DNA from 3 places in the Ferdinandcohnia salidurans genome. Region 3 is predicted to be linked to each of the others. Evidence: predicted binding sites of a transcription regulator. Region 3 holds the regulator's gene; each other region holds the start of a gene.
What was found. Region 3 encodes Rex, which represses fermentation and respiration genes when NADH is low (regulators of the CRP and FNR family bind a similar motif). Its sites were predicted from a motif close to TTGTGAAATATTTCACAA; they were not measured.
Positions count from the first base shown of each region.

Region 1: a site for Rex is predicted at 1,165-1,182, ahead of ACFSFW_RS20065 (hemerythrin domain-containing protein). Genes of this name have one in related genera too.
Region 2: a site for Rex is predicted at 4,706-4,723, ahead of ACFSFW_RS13305 (DUF2249 domain-containing protein). Genes of this name have one in related genera too.

Region 1 covers NZ_JBHUEK010000029.1:126,917-134,674, forward strand. The annotation lists gene ACFSFW_RS20060 (alpha/beta hydrolase domain-containing protein) at 1-1,053, shown strand, start outside; gene ACFSFW_RS20065 (hemerythrin domain-containing protein) at 1,277-1,702, shown strand; gene ACFSFW_RS20070 (hypothetical protein) at 1,742-2,053, shown strand; gene ACFSFW_RS20075 (hypothetical protein) at 2,225-2,509, shown strand; gene ACFSFW_RS20080 (nitrate reductase subunit alpha) at 2,493-6,170, shown strand; gene narH (nitrate reductase subunit beta) at 6,160-7,662, shown strand; gene narJ (nitrate reductase molybdenum cofactor assembly chaperone) at 7,659-7,758, shown strand, end outside.
Region 2 covers NZ_JBHUEK010000020.1:65,164-72,921, forward strand. The annotation lists gene ACFSFW_RS13265 (DUF3813 domain-containing protein) at 1-180, opposite strand, end outside; gene ACFSFW_RS13270 (competence protein) at 182-331, opposite strand; gene ACFSFW_RS13275 (Cof-type HAD-IIB family hydrolase) at 442-1,263, opposite strand; gene yjfP (esterase) at 1,417-2,184, shown strand; gene ACFSFW_RS13285 (metal-sulfur cluster assembly factor) at 2,232-2,540, opposite strand; gene ACFSFW_RS13290 (metal-sulfur cluster assembly factor) at 2,630-2,929, opposite strand; gene ACFSFW_RS13295 (heme-copper oxidase family protein) at 2,945-4,186, opposite strand; gene ACFSFW_RS13300 (DUF2249 domain-containing protein) at 4,201-4,407, opposite strand; gene ACFSFW_RS13305 (DUF2249 domain-containing protein) at 4,394-4,645, opposite strand; gene ACFSFW_RS13310 (Crp/Fnr family transcriptional regulator) at 4,766-5,455, opposite strand; gene ACFSFW_RS13315 (hypothetical protein) at 5,614-5,751, opposite strand; gene ACFSFW_RS13320 (DUF2249 domain-containing protein) at 5,958-6,188, shown strand; gene ACFSFW_RS13325 (molybdenum cofactor guanylyltransferase) at 6,340-6,945, shown strand; gene ACFSFW_RS13330 (DUF5316 domain-containing protein) at 7,114-7,407, shown strand; gene ACFSFW_RS13335 (TIGR04053 family radical SAM/SPASM domain-containing protein) at 7,744-7,758, shown strand, end outside.
Region 3 covers NZ_JBHUEK010000027.1:5,241-12,998, reverse strand. The annotation lists gene ACFSFW_RS19085 (DUF4363 family protein) at 1-293, shown strand, start outside; gene groL (chaperonin GroEL) at 468-2,093, opposite strand; gene groES (co-chaperone GroES) at 2,149-2,433, opposite strand; gene ACFSFW_RS19070 (CPBP family intramembrane glutamic endopeptidase) at 2,778-3,503, shown strand; gene ACFSFW_RS19065 (YdiK family protein) at 3,507-3,716, shown strand; gene tatC (twin-arginine translocase subunit TatC) at 3,753-4,502, opposite strand; gene ACFSFW_RS19055 (twin-arginine translocase TatA/TatE family subunit) at 4,519-4,710, opposite strand; gene ACFSFW_RS19050 (redox-sensing transcriptional repressor Rex) at 4,746-5,405, opposite strand; gene moaC (cyclic pyranopterin monophosphate synthase MoaC) at 5,434-5,916, opposite strand; gene ACFSFW_RS19040 (ABC-F family ATP-binding cassette domain-containing protein) at 6,051-7,758, shown strand, end outside.

The DNA of each region.
Region 1 (7,758 bases), on a different contig from region 3:
AATGTTACAGCATTGAAAACATTTGATCCTGTCCGTTATACCGATATTGACTGGGTTGCGGATAATGAAGATCAATATGAAAATGGTTTGTTCTGGGATATGCTTTCACAGCTTGGTGTGGCATTAAATGATGAGAACCAAAGTAAAGAAATTCTTGGTACAAAGCCTGATTTTGTGTTCCTTGGTGGTCAAAGCCAATCAGGTATGTATTTAAATACGTATACAAATGTGTTCCAGCCATACTTATACAATGCTGAAAAAGACGAGTATTTATTTGATGGCTATTATAATTGGGTAGGTGCAATCCCAACTTCAATTCAGCCGTCTAAAGATGTGATGCCATCTTTATATGACAAGAATACGCCAAAGTCCATCTATAAGGCGATGGGAGTTCCGACGATGGTCATTATGTCTCAGGCTGAAGCTGGTTTTAAGGAAGGAAAAGGGCTTTTCCCATCCTATAAAAATAAGCAAGATCAAAACAGCGAGTATGATATATTTAGACTTTATGAAGTAGCGAATGCTCCACATTCAGATGCAATTTCACCGATTATCCAGAATAATGATGTACTTATCAAAGCTGGAGTGAATCCAAGAAAGTATCCGATCAGCACGCTTCCAAATACGATAAAGAGTGATTTGCATATCGATATGTTTGTAAGTGGTGCGCTTGATAACCTTTATGAATATGCGTCTGCTAAAAAAGCTGATCCAAATGCAGAACCGGAAAAATACTTCCCAGTAGCAGACGATAAATGGTTAGAGGTTGACACTAAAACAGGGAAACTCACAAGAGATGCTCATGGAAATGTGACAGGAGGAATCCGCCATCCATTATCGGATAATCCAATTGCAACATATATGATTGAAAGTGATTTTATGACAATGTTTAGTGAAGACAAGCTTAAGAAACTTTATGGTACAAGAGAAAACTGGGTTTCAAAAATGAATGCTTCTGTCGATGATCTTTTAGTACAGGATTTGATTCCGCAATCAGTTGCAGATTCTTACAAAAAGGTTATTGCGAATCATACACAGCCTTGGAATGAGTAATCAAATAATATAAGAATATAACGAAGTAGTAACGAAGAGCTGAGGTGCAAACCTCGGCTCTTTTTGTGTATGTAGCACAAGAATTCGAACAAGAATTTCGCCTATCCATAATTATGACATTTTTCGCAAAATGTAATCTAGTAAGTTTAACGCAACCTAAGATGGAAAGGATTATGAAGGAAGAAGAAATTAATCTTTTGTAAATGATGAAAGGATGATAGTGATGGCAACAGGACCAAGTTTACGAAAAACGGATTCTCATTCAGCGATTCATGAGGCTGCATTACATGAGGCGAAGGAGCTCCGAAATTTATTTAGAAAATGTATTGACCAAGGAGATAAGGAAAAAGCATTACAGGTGGCGGAGATTGCGATTGATCATTGGGAATCGAGAACACTCAAGCATGCGGATTCAGAAGAGGAAGGTTTGTACAAAGAAATAATTGAACAAAACCCGAAACTTGAAAAATTAGTGAATCAATTAACACGTGACCATGATTTAATGCGTCGCATCGTTGCAACGATGAAGAAAAGCCTTGAGACACAAGAAGCGGATCACCGGATGATTCCACTACTTGATAGCTTAATAATAATAGATGAAATCCATAATGATGATGAAATGAATAAACTGCTAGCAACTAACGAATAATAAAATGAAAAATTAGGAAATAGAGGAAAGGGGATGTAAATGGGTAAAAAAGAGGCAATTGAGGAAAAAATGCTGCGTTTTGCGGCTCCAAACTTATATCAGAAGATGGTTGAAACATTTTTAGCATATAACATTCATTCCTATGACATCTATGCCACTGTCGTGAAGCAGGAAAATGGGTTTGAGCTCACTTTGCGATTCTCAGAGTCATTTTCACAAGCTGTTACGGGCTTTGTAAGCTTTGAACAAGCAGAAAATCCGGATGAAGAGGTTACAAACTTTTTTAAAGAAACCGCAGAAAAATGTAAGAATCAGTTGATTTCCGACTATTACAAGATGATTAAACTATAAAAATATCGTACTTAGTTTTTGGTGTCTAGTTCCAAGCGCCATCGGCTCGAGGTCATAAGGCAATCGCTTCGGAAGGCAAAAAGCGCCTTCTGTCAGCGCTCGTCTTATGCTTGTCGCCGATAAGCAGGCGCTTTGCACTTTTCTAATTAAGGGGTTGATTTGTTGTTTTCAATGGAGAATGACGCAATGTTGATTGATGATCGGGAAGATTTGATTGCTGTTCTAAGAATGAGATTTGGTGACATACCTGGAAAAATGATTGAAGAAATCTATGAAATTCAGGATATGAGCACGCTACAGCGACTTATTCTTGCCGCAGCAAATGCATCAAGCTGGAAAGTCTTCCTCGAAGAGTTCCAAGCAGGAACGCAAAGCTTCAGGTTAGTGGGTGAAGATTTTAACCCATTGGCAAATATTCTAAAGGGAAGGGATGGAGACATTGGCAAAGCAGAATAGTCTCTTCCACTCGCTAAAGCATTTAGTGCGTGGAGAGCGTATAAACGATGGTTGGACAGAAGAAAATCCACGCCCGCGTGACTGGGAATCAGTCTATCGCAATCGCTGGGCCCATGATAAGATCGTCCGTTCCACACATGGGGTGAACTGTACAGGTTCATGTAGCTGGAAGATTCATGTGAAGGACGGAATCATTGCCTATGAAACTCAACAAACAGACTATCCGTCTACTGGTGATGATTTCCCAGATTACGAGCCCCGCGGATGCCCACGTGGTGCGAGCTTTTCATGGTATACATACAGCCCTACTCGGGTGAAATATCCATATGTACGAGGTGACCTTCTTGCTCTTTGGAAGGATGAGCTTGCGAAAGCGGAAAACCCTGTACAAGCTTGGGAAAATATTGTCACCAATCCGGAAAAACGTCAATCATACGTATCCGCACGCGGTAGAGGTGGTTTCGTAAGAGGAAACTGGAAAGATATTTGCCAAATGATTGCAGCATCGACCATCTATACGATTAAAAAATATGGTCCAGACCGGGTAGTAGGATTCAGTCCGATTCCGGCGATGTCAATGGTGAGTTATTCAGGTGGAACAAGATTCTTATCTCTTATCGGCGGAACCATTCTTAGTTTCTATGATTGGTATGCAGATTTGCCGCCAGCGTCTCCACAGGTTTGGGGCGATCAGACTGACGTGCCAGAAAGCGGTGACTGGTACAATACAAAATATTTCATTATCTGGGGTACGAATATTCCTCAAACAAGAACCCCTGACGCGCATTTTATGGTGGAAGCGCGCTATAACGGAACGAAAGTAGTTGGAGTAAGTCCGGACTATGCGGAGTATGATAAGTTCGCTGATATCTGGTTGCCTGCAAAAGCAGGGACAGATGGGGCACTTGCAATGGCTATGACTCATGTGATTTTAAAAGAATTTTATGTGGATAAAGAAACACCTTATTTCCGTGATTATGCAAAGCAATACACTGATTTACCGTTCCTAATCACTCTTTCTAAAAAGGGAGAGAATTACCGTTCAGACCGGTTCCTGCGTGCCTCTGATTTTTCAACGGAACACGAGCTTGGTGATTGGAAGACAGTGGTTTGGGACGAAGACTCGAATCAAATTGCCGTGCCAAATGGAAGTCAAGGTTTCAGATGGGATAGCAGCACGAAATGGAATCTTGATATGACGACTGAAGATGGCACAAGCATTAATCCAAAGCTTAGCTTCATAAATGATTCAGATGGGGTAGCGATGGTAGAGTTCCCTTATTTTGCTGAAAAAGAAGGCGGAAAAGTGGAGCGTGGTGTTCCGATCAAACGCATGAAGGACCAATCTGGTAATGAGTTGATTGTGACAACTGTTTATGACTTGATGCTCGCACATACTGGCATTAACCGCGGACTAAAAGGAGAGTATCCGACCGACTACAATGATGCAGCAAGACCCTACACACCTGCATGGCAAGAAAGTATTACAGGTGTGAAAAAGGAACATGTCATCCAAGTTGCTCGTGAATTTGCTGAAAATGCGGCATTAACTCAAGGTAAGTCGATGATTGCAATGGGTGGAGGAACAAACCACTGGTTCCACAGTGATCAAATCTATCGCTCCATATTAAATCTAGTTTTACTTACAGGTTCACAAGGTGTGAATGGTGGAGGCTGGGCTCACTATGTTGGACAGGAAAAGGTCCGTCCGTTAGAGGGTTTCCAACAAATTGCGTTTGCGAATGACTGGGTAAAATCACCGAAATTAATGAACGGAACATCGTTTTTCTATTTTGCAACCGAACAGTTCCGTTATGAATATGACTTTGATGAAAGAGAAACAGACTGGGGCAGCCAGTATTCAAATATGCATCCGGCTGATTTTAATGCACTGTCTGCACGCTTGGGGTGGTTACCAAGCTTCCCATCCTTGTCACAAAACACACTGGATGTAATGAAGGATGCTCGTGCAAAACATAGTGATGATAAAGCTGTTACGGAGTATATTGCGAAGCAGTTAGTCGATGGGAATTTAGAATTTGCGCTTGAAAATCCGAACGATCCACGGAATTTCCCAAGAGTCTTCTTTAATTGGCGCTCCAACTTATTAGGGGACAGCGGAAAAGGCCATGAGTATTTCGTAAAGCACTTGATTGGTTCAAAGGATACAGTGTTATCGGACCCTGAACAATCGTGGCAGCCTAAGGATGTTAAGATTTCCGAAAAACCGCCTGAAGGAAAAACAGACCTTTTCGTGAGTATGGATTTTCGGATGACGAGCTCAGGATTGTTCTCTGACATCATCCTGCCTGCGGCGACATGGTATGAAAAGCAGGATATCAGTACTACGGATTTACATCCATTTGTACATCCATTTAACGCGGCAATTAGTCCACCTTGGGATACAAGAAGTGACTGGGATGCCTTCCGCGAAATTGCAAAGGCTTTTTCTGAGCTTGCAAAAGAGCATTTGCCGGCCCAAGAGGACCTTGTTATTTCACCACTTGCTCATGACACGATTAATGAAATTGCCCAGCCATTTGGAAAAGTGAAGGATTGGCGCAAGGGTGAAGTAGAAGGAATTCCAGGAAAAACAATGCCGAACTTTAATTATGTGCAACGTGATTATCCAAATGTGTATGACATGTGGATAACAGTCGGACCGAATATTAAAAATGGGTATGGAACGAAAGGTGTTAAAATACCTGGGGATAAAGTGTACCAATCCTTATTAAGTCGCCTAGGAAAGTCTAAACATGAAGGAGTCGGAAAAGGCTACCCGTCCTTGTACACAGATGTGCAAGCGATTAATGCAATTCTTCTCATGTCAGGTGCAACGAATGGTAAGCGTGCTGTTGAAGGCTGGAAATCGATGGAGCAAAAGACTGGGAAGAAGCTTGAACATATTGCTAAAGAGCGTGAGGAAGAGGACTTTACGTTAGATGCACTAACAATTCAGCCTCGTCAAACCCTTTCAACACCGGTTTGGAGTGGCCTTGAAAGTGATGGTCGTCGTTATTCACCTTTTACAGTAAACAAAGAGTACCACATTCCGTGGCATACACTTACTGGACGACAAAGCTTTTATTTAGACCATGAGGTGATGCTCGATTATGGTGAAGGTCTTCCACTATATATTCCACCGATTAACAAAGGTCCTTTTATAAAGGGAGAAAAAGAGGTTGAGAATAGTGGCAAGTCGATAACGCTTCGCTATATGACTCCTCACCAAAAATGGGGTATCCACACGATGTTCACAGATACCCGCAACATGGTTCAGCTATTTAGAGGCTGGCAGGTTGTCTGGTTGAATGAAGAGGATGCTGCTGAAATCGGCATTAAAGATAATGACTGGATTGAGTTATACAACCGTAACGGTGCAGTAGTAGCAAGAGCAGTTTTAACATACAGAATGCCTCGCGGTGCTGTCTATATGCACCATGCCCAAGATCGTACAATGGGCGTACCAGGAAATACAATTAATAAAAACCGTGGTGGAACACATAACAGCGTGACAAGAATTTATCCAAAGGCAACACATATGATTGGTGGTTATTCACAGCTTAGCTATGGATTCAATTATTATGGACCAACAGGTAGCCAAAGAGATACGTTGACAATTGTTCGCCCATTAAAGGAGGTCGACTGGCTTGAGAATTAAAGCACAAGTGGCTATGGTCATGCACTTAGATAAGTGTATCGGCTGTCATACTTGTTCTGTCACATGTAAAAATGTATGGACGAATCGACCGGGTATGGAGTACGTCTGGTACAACAACGTTGAAACGCGTCCAGGACCAGGGTATCCGAAAGAATGGGAAAACACGGATCGCTATAAAGGTGGTTGGACATTACGAAATGGAAAACTACACCTACGAGCCGGTGGTCCAATTTCTAAACTTGCAAACATTTTTTACAATCCAAACATGGCAGAGCTTGATGATTTTTATGAACCATGGACATACGATTTTGAACATCTGCATCATGCGAAAAAGGGAGAAAACATCCCTGTAGCACGACCAAAATCAATGATTACTGGAAAATACATTGATAAGCCGGAATGGGGGCCGAACTGGGATGATGACCTTGCTGGCGGTAGCGAGGTCGTCCCGATGGACCCTAACGTGCAAAAGCTTCAAGAGCATATTGCCATGGAATATGAAAAAACATTCATGATGTATTTGCCGCGAATTTGCGAGCACTGTCTAAATCCATCCTGTGTTGCGTCCTGTCCATCAGGTGCGCTGTATAAAAGGGATGAAGATGGAATTGTTCTTGTTGACCAAGATGCTTGCCGTGGCTGGCGTTTTTGTATGAATGGTTGTCCTTATCATAAGGTGTACTATAACTGGAACACACATAAAGCGGAGAAGTGTAATTTCTGTTACCCGCGAACAGAAGCTGGGCTACCAACGATTTGTTCAGAAACCTGCGTTGGCCGTATCCGCTATATTGGAGTCGTTTTATATGATGCTGACCGTGTAAAGGAAGCAGCATCCGTTGAAGATCCAAAAGACTTATATGAATCACAGCTCTCTGTCTTTTTAGATCCATTTGATCCAGAAGTCATTGAAAAAGCACAAGAGCAAGGTATTAATGCTAGCTGGATTAAAAGTGCCCAGGAGTCACCGGTATATAAAATGGCAATGAAGTGGAAAATTGCGTTACCGTTGCATCCTGAATATCGCACAATGCCTATGGTGTGGTATGTTCCGCCACTTAGTCCTATCATGAACCACATCACGAATGAAAATGGCTTAAGTGCGGATGGATATATTCCAGCCGTTGATGATATGAGAATTCCGATGGAGTACTTGGCGTCGATTTTATCTGCAGACGATACGGATGTTATTCGCCGAGTGTTACTCAAAATGGCAGCGATGCGTGTTCATATGCGCGCCAAAACAGTTGGAGGGATTGACGAAGTGGAGAAATCTAAGCTCTTAAAAGAAGCAAATACGACCGTTGAAGAGCTTGAAGAAATGCAACGTTTATTGGGTGTAGCAAAATACAATGAACGCTTCGTTATTCCTACAGGTCGTCGAGAAATGGATGAAGACCTCCATTACAAGCAAGGCGCATGTAGTATTGAGGATTTAGCACCACCTGAAGGAATGGTGACTTATCCATTTGAAAGAAGTGGAAATCAATGACCAATGAAGCAAAAGCTATATTAATGATCATGTCACGAATTCTCGATTATCCGGACAAGACCCTCCACGAAGGGTTTCCGGAAATTGAGGAATATG
Region 2 (7,758 bases), on a different contig from region 3:
TTCATTTTGCAATTCGCGGAGTTGTTCTTTTTCGGCTGTTGTAGAGTTAGCATATGCAGAAGAAAGTGCATTTTTAGCAACCGAAACGGCATCCTGTAAGGATGTATCACTTTGGCCCGCACTCACTAATTTCGCAACTTCTACGGTTTCACGAGCCTTTTGGAATAAACGGTTTCCCATATTAAATTCCTCCAAGTGATGAGTTTTCGACATTCGCTTTTTTCTTTGCTTCTGCTTCAGCTAGAGTGGAACGGTAAGGAAAGCGCTGAGCATGTTGTTGAACAGCATCTGCACCCTGATGAACAAATCGTTTTGATTTATTACTACCCATCCGTAAATTCCCCCTTTAACAGCTTTAAAAGAAGTGCTTATTTGTAGCACTAGTTATATTGTTTGAGTTTTACGTTTGGGTTATATCAGGTAATTATTTCTGAAACCAGCCTACTTAATTTTCTCCAATTTTAGAACATCCTCTAAATAAAGAGCAATTCCGTCTTCTTCATTAGTCATTGTTACATGGTTAGCAATACTCTTTAGCTCGTCAATCCCGTTACCCATGGCAATACCGTGACCCGCGTATTCAATCATTTCCAAATCATTGTCTTCATCTCCAAAAGCAATAATTCTGTCTTTTGGAATCTGATAATAGTCAGCAACCTTTTGAATACCAACAGCTTTATTTAATCCTGATTTAACAATTTCAATCACATGCCAAGGGGCTGCCCATTTGCGGTGATCGACTACTTCAGCATGCATGTCGGAAAGATACTTTCGGATTTTATCTGCAATTTCTTCATCAGGGTGAATTAATAATGAAGTTGGATCACGTTTTAAAATTTTTCGTAAATCACCTGTTTCAATATTTGGTTTCCCCATTCCAAAAATATCTAACATCGATTCATCGTGAAAATGAAAATAAACATCATCTATTACTTCCGCTAAAATATTTTTTACACGGAGCTCATCAGCAACATTAACAATTTCTTTTACCGTTTTTAAATCGAGTGTATCATGATACACTCCCCATTTTTGATCAAGTGGATGATGGACGAAGGCTCCATTAAAGTTAACGATTGGTGTTGAAAGACTAAGTTCTTGATAATACATTGAGCTCGAACGGAAAGGTCTTCCTGTTGCAATCATCACCATATGGCCGGCTTTTTTTGCTTTTTCTATCGTGTCTTTTGTTCTTTTTGAGATCGTTTTATCATCTTTTAGTAGTGTACCGTCAAGGTCAAGTGCAATTAAGTGTTGTTTAGTCATATCAATCTCCTTGTGAACCTATTATCTTTTTCCTTAACTTAAACAGATATTAAAATAATCGTCAATTGAAAAGTCAATATTTTTCAATAAACTTCCAACAAATGATACACTAGAGGATGGCAAAAGTTTTCATAAAAGGAGTACATACAAAAGATGATTATTATTGAAAATAAGAAATATGCAGAAATACCAGCATTACATATTGTTAAAAATCAGTTAAAAGATGAAGCGTTGCCGTTGATCCTCTTTGTTCATGGATTTGGTAGTGCGAAAGAACATAATTTACACTATGCCTATCTATATGCAGAACAAGGGTTTCGTGTAGTATTGCCTGAAGCAGACTATCATGGTGAAAGAGATAAGGGCATAGATGATCATGAAATGGATTTTAGGTTTTGGGATATTGTCGTCAATGAAATTAAAGAACTTCAAATTATTAAGGACGAACTACAAAACCAAGGCCAAATTGATGAGGCAAGAATCGGTGTGGCAGGAACTTCAATGGGAGGTATCGTGACTTTAGGGGCATTGACCCAATACCCTTGGATTAAGGCTGCAGTAAGTTTAATGGGAAGTCCATATTATGAGGAGTTCTGTCGGGGGCAAATTGAGGAATTGAAGCGACATGACATTGAACTTCCTTTCTCAGATGCTGAGTTGGAAGAAAAGTATGCAGAATTACGGAGATATGATTTAAGCATGCAACCTGAGAAAGTGAACGGAAGACCATTGTTTTTCTGGCATGGGGAAAAAGACAGGATGGTTCCTTTCAAATACACGTATGAATTTTACCAAGAAATTAAACCACTGTACAAGGGGAAAGAGGAGAATCTATCTTTTATTGCTGACACACGAGCAGATCATAAAGTGACAAGAGAAGGACTACTTGCATCAGTTGAATGGTTTAAAAAGCACCTATAAAAAGAAAAAGAACGTGTCATAGTCGACACGTTCTTTTTCCATTTATTTTATCTAATTCCAAGAGCGATTTTTGCGTAACGGCTCATCATATCTTTGTTCCAAGGTGGATTCCAAACGATGTTAACATCTACGTCTTTTACTTCAGGTAATTCAGTAAGAACACGTTTTACGTCCATTGCAATCGTTCCAGCAAGTGGGCATCCCATTGATGTTAATGTCATCGAAACTTGAGCGACACCCTCATCATTCATATCCACATCATAGACAAGACCTAGATTAACAATATCAATACCTAATTCAGGGTCAACAACTTGTTCAAGTGCCCCCAACATATTTTCCTTTAAAGCTTCATCCATTTAAAACCTCTCCTTTCGAGAAATAGCTTATTTAAAGTATAACGAAACAAACTAAGAATGTGAAATCCTCTGCATTTTGCTGAATAAAGTTAACCTCTGAGTTGCTTCATGGCAGCTTCAGACATGCGTTCAGGAGACCAAGCAGGATGCCATACCATTAAAACCTCAATATCATTTACTTCTTCAAGGTAGGCAACTGCATGCTTCACTCCACTGGTAATACTATCATGTAGTGGGCAACCAGGAGTAGTTAGCGTCATTTCAATATATACATTATTATTTTCTTTAATATTAATTTCATATATAAGTCCTAAATCAACAACATTAATATTTAATTCAGGATCAATCACTTGTTTTAACTGCTCAAGAATTTTCTCTTTTAATTCCATTGTGTTTCTCCCCTTTTATTTAAATAGCACCTTAATAATGCTGTAACTGAAAAAGAAAGTTGAAGCGACAACAATACTTTGGCCAATCGAAAAGATAAGCAATTGTCTAGTTGCAATGGCTAAAATTACGACAACACATCCAGTAACGAAACCTGTAAAAATGGGAATTGCCATTTTTTCATCAATCATTTGTTTTAAAGTAGGTACATCACTTTTACCAATCAGTTTGCTATATTTATGTGTCCACCAAAGAAAAGGAATAATTTTATATAAATAGCCAAGAATGCTACCCGCAATCCACAAGAAGAGATAAAGAAAGACAAGTACCCCATAAATTTCGTAATACCCTGGAAGGAACGCAAGAACCATCCCAAAAAAGTGAATAACTAATCCAAAACAAATGGCAATTAATGAAAAAATAAATGGTTTATCAAGCTTTTTCTTTAATCTAACCTTGATGATAGTGGAAATATGGTAAGAAAATAAGGCGAAACCTGCAAAAAGCAAGGCCATCCCAACTTGTAACAATAAGTTCACTTCAGTAATAAAGCTGCAAATGGTTACGACAAGTCCGATGGCGTAAACAGTATAGACCCAACTTGATAGTTTCATCGAAAATCCATGTGCTAACGAAAACATAGGGACCATTTTATAGGAAAAGCCGAAAATTAAAAATGTAAACCATCCTGCCACACCTAGTAGCATATGACTTTTTAGAACAGCAAAATGATCTAGGTGTGCTATGCCAGCTCCTAAATTAACAATCAATAGAATTCCTAGTGAAATAGTGACTAGCAAACAAATTAGAGCACTACCAACGAATGCCGTTAGAATGTTTTTCTTTGCCTGTTTTTTTATTGTCATAAACATTTGAACAAGAAATAATAATATTCCAATTACAGCAAGTGAACCTGTAAAAATAGAAATGGTAGGTGAAAAAGATAGAGTAATACCAAATCCACCAAAACCAATTGCTGTTATCCAAAATTGAATAAATCCGAATTTTTCACTCCAAATCGGAGTTAAAAAGGCTACCGGTACAAGCTGATACATTGCCCCCATCGCAACCATTAAGGCCCAACCAAGAATGAGTAAATGAGCTGATGATAGGATGGCAGGGGTTCTAAATATCCCATCAATCACCATATGTCCATTAAATAGGAGGATGACTTGGGATGCGACTAATGCCACAATACTAAAAATAATGAATGAAAGCGGTAGCCTGATATTTGTTTCATTTGATAATTGAGGGATCATTATCAAGCAGCTCCTTATTTTGTAATCTCAATTTGAAAGCCGCCTTCAGGATGTGGTTCTGTTATGTGCTTGTAGCCAAGTTCTTCAAGCTGTTCATATAGAAACATGGGTCTACGATCATTAATAATCGTCAATGTTTCACCTTTGTTTAGTTTCTCGAGAGCCTTTAATGTTCTCATCATTGGTGTAGGAGGCTCAAGACCTCGATTATCTAATATCATTATTTGTCACCTCTTTAGTAAAGGTAACCTTCCAATGTTTTTTATCAATTTGCTCTGCCACGTTTGAAAATCCTTTTGCCTTTAAAATAGGAAATAAAGGAGTCGGTTTAAAAGGCGCGTGTAAAATAAAGGTATCCCCATCCTGTAAAGGTTTAACGGCTTCCATAATCTTTTGAAAAGGCTCAATTTTATTTTTAAGATCTTCCCTAACATCTACTTCTACTACTTTTGATTCCATCTGAGAGTCCCCCTTATCTAACGTTTATAACCTAATGATAATCATTTTCAATGAGAAACGTTGTGACATGAATCACAAATGTGAATTTTATTTAGGATTGTCCGTCAGGCTGGAATTAGCTCAGAAAATTTCATCATGCAATTTCATATGATCTAATAAGTAATAACCATCAGTAGTCAGGTCAACAATATGTTTCTTTTTCAATACAGAGATCGTTCGACTTACCGATTCACGTGTTGTTCCGATCATATTAGCGAGTTCTCGATTTGTAAAATGAGTTGTAAGTTTAAAGCGATTTCCAGTCTTTTCACCATTACTCCTACAAAGACGAAGTAAAAGCATAATGATTTGTTCTTGGGTGCTTAATAAAATTTGTTCTTCTAGTCTTTTTTGAAGGTCTATGATTTTTTCACCAAGCACTTTAAAAATTTTAATGCAAAGCTCTGGGTTTTTTAGCAATATCTCTTCAAACTTATCAATGGGGGTGAAGATGATATTTGAATCCTCGATTACTTCGGCATGTGCGGGATATCCGCCTTTTCGAAAAAAGCCAGCATGAGGAAACATTTCACCTGCTTCTAATACGGAAACAATTTGTTCCTTCCCGTGCATATCAGACTTATAAATTTTTACTTTTCCTGATTGGATGAAAAATACACGATCAAGTGGATCGTCTTGCATAAAGATAAACATCTTTTGTCTATATAATCGTGACTGTGAAATTTCTACAATTGGGTCGAGTTCTTCTGATGTTAGTTCCCGAAACAAGGGTACTCCTTTCAATTGTTCACGAATCGATGGTAGTCCCATCTGTCTCACTCCTTGTTCAAATAAACTATATATGCGGTTACTCAACATTTAGTGTAACAATTCCACTTTTTAAGACAGTGATTTAAATCATAGTCGGTGAGAATGACAATCAATGTTCGAAAAATGGACACAAAAAAGCTAGGAGCAAAACTCCTAGCTTAGTTAGCTTGCTTTTCTTCAGCACAATCAAAGCAAAGTATCCCATTTTTATCATCTAATACAACACCATTTATAAAACCATCTAAACAATAAATTTCTTTTTCACATTCCTTACATTTTTCTACAAATTCCTTCATATATTCTTCACCCCGTTATTTCTTTTAAACTCCACAATCATGAAGAATGACAAGATGTTTACGTGGGATATTCATGTTCAATCTAATTATCGCATAGTTTTCGGCACATATGATAAAAAACATACGTACATAGTGATTAGCTTCACAACATGAGCTAAAAAGACTCGGGTACAATGGACCCATAAATCAAAAGGAGGAATATTAATATGGTATTTGCAGCGAAAGTAAACGCACCAGATTATGCACCGAAGGATAAGCACCCAACAATATTTAGAACCTTTGATAGTTTACAACCAGGTGAAATCATGGAGCTATCAAATGACCATGATCCAAGACCACTCCAATATCAGTTTATGATGGAGCGCGGTGATGCATTTACTTGGGAATACCTTGAACAAGGCCCAGATGTATGGCGCGTTGCTATCGGTAAAAAGTAATAACCAATCACAGATTCCGATCTCTCACATAGTGTAGGCATCGTCTTTAAAGACTTTGTCTACACTTTTTTTATCGTTCACTTTGATTTTTCGTTTGGTAGGCTGTTCCAATCATGCTACTATGGAGAAAAAAGCAAAGGGGTGTTTAATGATGAAAATAACGACAATCGTAGGTGTTCTTTTGGCTGGTGGGGAATCAAGGAGATTTGGAAGCCCTAAGGCATTTGCCCAATTTCAAAATAAATATTTTTACGAATATGCAATTGATGCATTAAAAGATAACGTGGACCAACTTTATATTGTGAGCCATCCTGTATTAGAAGAGCAATTTCGTAACGAATCTTCGGTTTCCATTATTCAGGATATACCTGGATTTCAGGGAAGGGGACCACTCGCTGGCATTTTCACAGTCATGCAAAAAACATCCTCAGATTGGTATGTAATCTTACCTTGTGATACACCTTTTGTTACAGACAAACTAGTAAAGCAGCTTATTTCTTTTACAAAGGATCAAAGTATTGATGCAATCGTACCTATTATCAATGACAGACAACAACCATTAAATGCCGTGTATCATGCTAGGGTTGCAAATAAAATAGAACAATTACTTAAAGTAAATAAATTAAAAATGAGCCAGTTATTAGACACTTGCAACGTTAAATTTATAACCGATCATGACCTTCAGCTTCAAGGTATGGAATTTGAGAATATCAATAACAAAACTGAATATGAAAAAATAAAGCAGAACCCAATTTGAGGACCACACGATATGTGTCAAAAAGACGTTGCCATTGGACGTGGCAACGTCTTTTTTACCTGAAATAACGAAAGGCTTTTGTTTTTATTATTCAAGCCTATCACTCATAATTTTCAGAAAAATGTGATAAAATAAGAATATAGAGTTATCTGGAAGGAGGTATTATGTTTGAGAGTAGGCTTAATTTTAGGTATAGTAACCTCTGGACTTCTACTAATAATTGGTTTGTCTACTCGTCAATTTGAAACATATTCAGTTATTTCTGGGACCCTGGGTATAATATGCTTTTTGCTTGCAGGAATTGTATCTGATACCTTTATAAGTGGTGATCGGGCAAGAGCGAACTATTACACCGAAAGCAAAAAAGACCGCAAAAAAAGAATTCGATATTCCTATTTGTTTTTCCTCTTGGGGGCTCCAAACCTACTTGTAGCTGTAGTGTTAACCCTCAATTACATTTAATTTCTTCAAAGAATATTTCTTCAATTCAATTTTCATATAGTTTTGATGTCTAGCTCCAGCGCCTAGCCCCTCGAGGTCATAAGCCAATCAGTCAAGAAGGATAAAAGGCATCCTTCTCGCCAGCTTTTCTTATGCTTGTCGGACTTGCACACGATGTGCTGACGTCTACGTTTGTCACAGGACGTGGCAGTAGTTAGTAGACGTTCAATTTCTAGGCGCTTGCGCTTTTCCATATTTGTGAACAATTTTAAACACCTCCGTTTTCTGTGATGTACCTCACATTGCTCACTATTCTATAGTGCTAAAATGTGTACATTAATAAAGGAGGTCTGCCTCATGTTTGAAAGAGAC
Region 3 (7,758 bases):
CTTTATTAAAAAAACCTCTAGGAAAAGACGACCGATTATATGAGACCGTACACCAGATAGAAGCTGACATTAAAGAAAAAAATTGGGATAAAGCTAGTAATAATATCAATTATGCTGAAACTGCATGGAAAAAGATTGTTCGGAGAATTCAATTTAGTGTAGAGAAAGAATATATATTCCAGATAAATGAGACCCTCGCGAGAATAAAAGGTGGCATAGAAGTGAAAGATGACAAAGCAATTATGGAAGAAATCTATTATTTTTATGAACTATGGGATAAGTTGGCAAAATAAAAATAAGGTCTAGTTTATTCCACTATTATTACACCAATGCATCGCCCATTAACGTAAGCAAAAGAAAGAGGCTTCTCACAAGTTTGATTAACTTATGAGAAGCCTCTTTTATATTTACCTTATGTTTGGCATTTCGCCTAAATACCCTTATATATCAAGGGGTTGAGCGGTTTATTACATCATGCCGCCCATTCCACCCATGCCACCCATGTCAGGCATTGCAGGAGCATCTTCTTTAATGTCAGCAATTACTGCTTCAGTTGTTAAGAACATAGCTGATACAGATGCTGCGTTTTGTAGTGCAGAACGAGTAACCTTAGTTGGGTCAACGATACCAGCGTCGATCATGTTTACCCACTCACCAGTTGCTGCGTTGAAGCCAATACCGATTTCTTCGTTTTTCAAGCGTTCAACAACTACAGATCCTTCAAGACCAGCGTTGTGAGCGATTTGACGAACTGGCTCTTCTAGAGCACGAAGTACGATGTTCACACCAGTTGCTTCGTCTCCAGCTAATTCGATAGTAGCTACTTTATTATATACGTTCACAAGTGCAGTACCACCACCTGAAACGATACCTTCTTCAACTGCTGCGCGAGTTGCGTTAAGAGCATCTTCAATACGAAGTTTGCGTTCTTTTAGTTCAGTTTCAGTAGCAGCACCCACTTTGATTACTGCAACTCCACCTGCTAATTTAGCTAGGCGCTCTTGTAATTTTTCTTTGTCAAATTCAGAAGTAGTTTCTTCCATTTGAACACGGATATTGTTAACGCGAGCTGCGATCTTGTCAGATTCGCCAGCACCTTCAACAATAGTTGTATTTTCTTTTGTTACTACAATCTTAGAAGCGCGACCTAATTGAGTGATGTCAGCAGATTTAAGGTCTAAACCTAAATCTTCAGTGATTACTTGACCACCAGTTAAGATAGCAATATCTTCTAGCATTGCTTTACGACGGTCACCGAATCCAGGAGCTTTAACAGCTACTGCATTGAATGTACCACGAAGCTTGTTCACAACTAGAGTTGCAAGTGCTTCACCTTCAACATCTTCAGCGATTAGTAATAATGGCTTACCTTGTTGAACTACTTGCTCTAATACTGGTAGGATTTCTTGAATGCTAGAAATCTTTTTATCAGTAATTAACACATATGGATTTTCAAGAACTGCTTCCATTTTGTCAGAATCAGTTACCATGTATGGAGATGCATATCCACGGTCAAATTGCATACCTTCTACTACTTCTAGTTCAGTAGAGAACCCTTTAGATTCTTCAATTGTAATAACACCGTCGTTACCAACGCGCTCCATTGCTTCAGCGATTAATTGGCCAACTTCACTGTCATCTGAAGAAATAGCAGCAACTTGTGCGATAGATTCTTTACCTTCAATTGGTTTTGAAATAGCTTTTAATTCTTCAACAGCTGTAGTTACAGCCTTTTCAATACCTCTGCGAACTACCATTGGGTTTGCACCAGCAGTAACGTTCTTTAAGCCTTCACGAATCATCGCTTGAGCAAGAACTGTTGCAGTAGTAGTACCGTCACCAGCTACATCGTTTGTTTTGCTAGCAACTTCAGCAACTAGTTTAGCACCCATGTTTTCGAATGCATCTTCTAATTCGATTTCTTTAGCGATTGTTACACCGTCATTTGTGATAAGAGGTGAACCGAATTTTTTCTCTAGAACCACGTTACGTCCTTTTGGTCCTAATGTTACTTTTACAGCGTTTGCTAATGCATCAACACCACGAAGCATAGCGCGACGAGCATCTTCACTAAATTTAATTTCTTTTGCCATTCTTAAGCCCTCCTCAAAAAATTAAGATTCTATGATATAAAATGCTGTTTTTCTATTAACCGATTACAGCTAAAATGTCGCTTTCGCGTAATACTAAGTATTCAGTACCTTCATATTTCACTTCAGTACCAGCATATTTTGAGAAGATAATGCGATCACCAACCGCAACCTCTAAAGCTACTCTTTCACCACTGTCTAATACACGACCTGTACCAACAGCAACTACTTTACCTTCTTGAGGCTTTTCCTTTGCAGAATCTGGTAATACAATTCCGCTTGCAGTTTTTTCCTCTGATTCAACTAGTTCAATAACAACGCGATCACCTAATGGCTTTAACAAGTGAAACAACCTCCTCAAATAATATAAATAATTAGTTTCGTCTTCTTATTAGCACTCGACCAACATGAGTGCTAACACAATTATTATATTAAATAATCTCTACCTATTTTGCAAGTCATTTGGTATAGAAATTTGCAAAAAAATTCTATTTTATTAAGCGAAACTTGGCCCACCTATCTATCCTATGTTAATGAAAGGAAAAATAAACCAACAATCTAATTTCTTTCAATGAAAATTTGGATTTGCATAATACTAATGGATATAAGTGAATATATGATACAATACAAAAAGTGGACAAAAGCATAAAAACTTGATATTTATTCCAACTACTAAAGGAGATTTTCATGAAAGCTCGTTATTGGTATGTCATATTAACTTACATTATCATGCAGTTCTCTGGAATTTTAGGTATCCCTCTTCTATTGCTATTAGGCATTGGAGATGGTTTAGACCCAAATACGATTATTGCCCTTTGGACTGTTGTTAGTTTTGTTGCGGCACTTCCGATCGTATTATTTTTATTAAGACAAGATATTAAGGAAAGACATCTAAGTCTTCATCGTTCTTCAAAAGGGGAAGCGATTGGATGGGCAATTGCAGGTATATTTATGGCAATGACTGCTCAGGTTATTGCAGCAAATATTGAGATTCATTTACTTGGAATTGAGGCTGGTTCCGAGAACACCCAAGAAATTATGGCCTTGGTAAAATCCTTGCCACTGCTTATAATCGTCGTTTCCATTATTGGGCCAATCCTTGAGGAAATTATCTTTCGCCAAATTATTTTTGGATCGTTATATAAAAAATTCAACTTTTTCATTTCTGCCTTGATTAGTTCGTTAATCTTTGCAGTAGTGCATATGGACTTTACGCATCTTCTGATTTATACAGCGATGGGCTTTACCTTTGCCTTCCTTTATGTACGAACAAAGCGGATTATCGTTCCAATCTTTGCACATGTTGCAATGAATACTTTTGTTGTAGTGGTTCAAACGATTTTTGCAGATGATATAGAAAGGATCATGAAGCAAGCCGAGAAGCTGCAACAGACATTTATTGGAGGCTTTTAATTTATGCGAAGAACTTCACCTTTTGTAATGGGCATCATTTACGCGCTAATGGGGACTCTGTTTACCTATATTGCGATTAATAGTGCGGCAGAGACCGTTTGGAACTTCTCTACGATTCTTCTAGCAATTGTCGCAACCTTCGACTTTGGTGTGGCAATCCGAATGTTTGTCCTGCACAGTAAAATAAAAAAAATCGCAAAAACAAAAAAATAACCTCACATCGGAGGTTATTTTTTTATGGAATTATCTCTACTCCATTGAATTTGCCGCTTCCATTTCCGCTTTTAATGCCTTCCTGTAGGCACTTTTTGATACGAGAATACTGATTTCATATAATCCGAACAACGGGACTGTAACCATTAAATGCGAGATTATTTCAGGAGGGGTGATTAAACCTCCGATGACTAATAGAATAAAATACGCGAACTTTCTTATTTTAGAAAGAAACATCGGTGTTACAATTCCCAATCTTGTTAAAAACATCACAATAACTGGTAATTGAAACAAAAAGCCAAACGGTAAAGTCAATTGCAACAGGAATTGAAAATATTCGTTTATCCCGATCACCTGATTGATATCAAGGCGCTCCGCTAACCTTGTCATAAAGTTCACTACAAATGGGAACAAAATAAAGTAGGAGAATGAAACTCCTATTAAAAAAAGGATTACCGAAAGCGGAATATAACTCAAGGTTACCTTTCTTTCCTTCTCATATAAGCCAGGACTGATGAAGGCCCAAAGCTGATAAAGGAGAAAAGGAGACGAGATAACAAGGGCAATGATAAAAGCAAATTGCATATAGATTTTAATTGGATCTGTCATACGGAAAGCATTCATTGTCAGCTCTTTTGCTTCGTCAGCATTTTGCAAATAAAGGATAACTGGCTCTGCGAGAAAAAAGCTGCCTAATGCAACAATGAAGAAGAAAACGACTATGTAGATCAGTCGTTTTCGTAACTCTCCAATATGATCATAGACGGACATTTCTTTTTCGTTCATGTGACTCATCCTATCATTACTTCACATCTTGAGTTTCATTCTTCTTAACATCATCGTCATCATCATCTGCTAAACCTTTTGTTGCGTTTTTAAACTCACGCAATGTATTACCTGCTGCTTTACCTAGTTGAGGTAACTTCTTCGGTCCAAAGATTAATAACGCTGCAAATACAATCAGTAAAATACTACCGAATCCAAGACTTCCCACTGTAAGTCACCTCCCTACAATTGTAAGATCTATTTTTATTCTTCATTTGAATCATTTGAATCATTTGAATAATGCTTTAAGAAATATACTAGAGCTTGTAGTTCTACAGCCAAATCAATGTGATGGACCCGAATATGTTCAGGTACATTGATTCTTGCTGGAGTAAAATTAAGAATACCCTTGATCCCTTTATTGACCAAGCGGTCTGTAATCGACTGAGCTGCCCCAACCGGCACCGTTAAAATGGCTACCGTTACATCATCAGGCAATTCTTTTTCAAGGTCATCAAGATGGCATACCTGTACTCCACCAATACTACTACCTACCTTATTATAATCCACATCAAACGCAAGCTCAATTTTTGTATTATTATTTTTGGAAAAATTGTAGTGTAAAAATGCTGTACCTAAATTCCCTACACCGATTAGAGTAACCTTCGTTAACTCGTCTTGATCTAAGGTTTTACTAAAAAAGGATAATAAATAATTGACATTATAGCCATATCCTTTTTTTCCCAATGCTCCGAAATAAGAAAAATCTCTCCGAATTGTGGCGGAATCTACCTTAACCGCATCACTTAATTCTGCAGATGAAACTCTCTGCTTTCCTGAGGCATGCAAATTTTTCAAAAATCGATAGTAAAGTGGCAGCCTTTTGGCAGTTGCTTGTGGTATTTTTGATTGTTCAAGATTCACCTTAATTCCTCCACTAACTTGGAACTAACTATAGCTCCCTTTTAAAATCTCCGTTCTTTCCACCCGTTTTTTCAGCCAAATAAGTTGGTCCAATGACCATTCCTTTATCAACCGCTTTACACATATCATACACAGTTAGCGCACAAACAGATGCAGCGGTAAGTGCTTCCATTTCCACACCTGTACTGCCCTTTGTTTTAACTGTAACCGTGATATGTAAGACATATTCATCTTGGGTCGTCCAGCTAAAACGTATATCAACACCTTTTAATGCCAATGGATGACACATCGGAATTAACTCCGACGTCTTTTTGGCTGCCATAATTCCCGCAACCTGAGAAACAGCAAGGACATCACCCTTACTAACCTCATTATTTATTATTTGCTCATAAATGATTTTATTTACAGTAATACTTGATTTTGCAATTGCTGTACGGACAGTATCTGACTTTTCCGTAATGTCGACCATCTTGGCGCGACCTTGCTCATTAAAATGGGTAAATGATGACATAAAACAAACCCTCCCATAAACTATACACTATTTTATCACATCTGTCTTTGATACATCTGTGAACAATATCATTGCAGTTGCTCTAATTAAGTAATATAAGATACACTGTTGATAGAAACAAGAGGTGAAATAACATGATTTTACTACAAGTAAATCAGCTCAAAAAGTATTTTGCTGCTGATCTTATTTTATCGAATATAAAATTAGAAGTACAAACTCGTGACCGTATTGCCATCGTTGGACGAAACGGTGCTGGAAAATCAACACTTTTAAAAATTATTGCCGGCCATATGTCACATGATGGCGGTGAAATTATCAAGCCAAAAAGCGTTACCATTGATTACCTCGCCCAAAATACAGGGCTTGAATCAAATCTCACCATCTGGGAGGAAATGCTAACTGTTTTTGCATCCTTACAGAAGCTTGAAAAAGATCTCAGAAACCTAGAGGTTAAAATGGGAGACCCGTCCCTCTTTGAAAATCCGGTTGATTACCAGAAATTACTCGAAGAATATGATCAGCTACAGGTTGATTTTAAGGAAAAGGGTGGCTATCAATACGAAGCTGATATTCGATCAATTCTACATGGTTTTAATTTTACAGAAGAAGACTACCAAACCAAAATATCCAGCTTAAGCGGTGGTCAGAAGACACGCCTTGCCCTTTGTAAACTATTACTAACCAAGCCTGATCTGTTAATCTTGGACGAGCCAACAAACCACCTTGATATTAGCACGCTTACGTGGCTTGAACAATATCTACAAGGATACCCTGGCGCACTGTTAATCGTATCCCATGACCGTTACTTTCTTGATAAAGTGGTCAACCAAGTTTATGAAATTTCTAGACACACAAGCACTAGATATGTCGGAAACTATAGCAACTATTTAAAACTCAAGGCTGAAAACTATGAGCTTGAGCTGAAAAAATATGAAAAACAACAGGAAGAAGTGGAAAAACTAAAAGATTTTATCGCTAAAAACCTGGTTCGAGCTTCAACCACCAAGCGTGCCCAAAGTAGACGAAAGCAGCTTGACAGAATGGAGCTAATTGACAGGCCATTAGGTGATGAAAAATCGGCTTCCTTTCGATTTGAAATCGAAAGACAAAGTGGAAATGATGTACTAAGTGCAAAAGATATCACCGTTTCGTATGAAAAAGGCAAACCGATTATTAAAAATATCAATTTCAATATTTACCGTGAAGATAGCATCGCATTAGTGGGTCCAAACGGAATCGGAAAATCAACCTTATTAAAAGCAATTATTGAAAAACTCGACAACGTGGATGGAACATTTCGCTTTGGTTCACATGTGACCATCGGTTACTATGACCAACAACAAGCGGACCTCACCTCGAACAAACGAGTATTAAATGAATTATGGGATGAATACCCTCTAAAATCTGAAAAAGAAATCCGTACGGTTCTCGGGAACTTTCTTTTTTCAGGGGATGATGTGCTAAAAACCGTTTCAACCTTAAGTGGTGGCGAGAAAGCAAGACTTGCCCTATCAAAGCTAATGATGGAGAAATCAAATTTTCTCATTCTTGACGAGCCTACCAACCACTTAGACCTTGATAGCAAGGAAGTACTTGAAAATGCTTTAATCGATTATCCCGGGACGATTCTTTTTGTTTCCCATGACCGATATTTTATCAACCGCATTGCAACAAAAGTGTTTGAGTTATCCAGTGAAGGACTTACGGAATATCTAGGTGATTATGATTACCACCTTGAAAAGAAGTTTGAAATGGAGGAACTCGCAAGACTTGAAGCTCAAGAGTCAAAGAACGTCAAACGTGAAGTGGTCCAAGAAAAAACATCCTATGAACAAGAAAAAC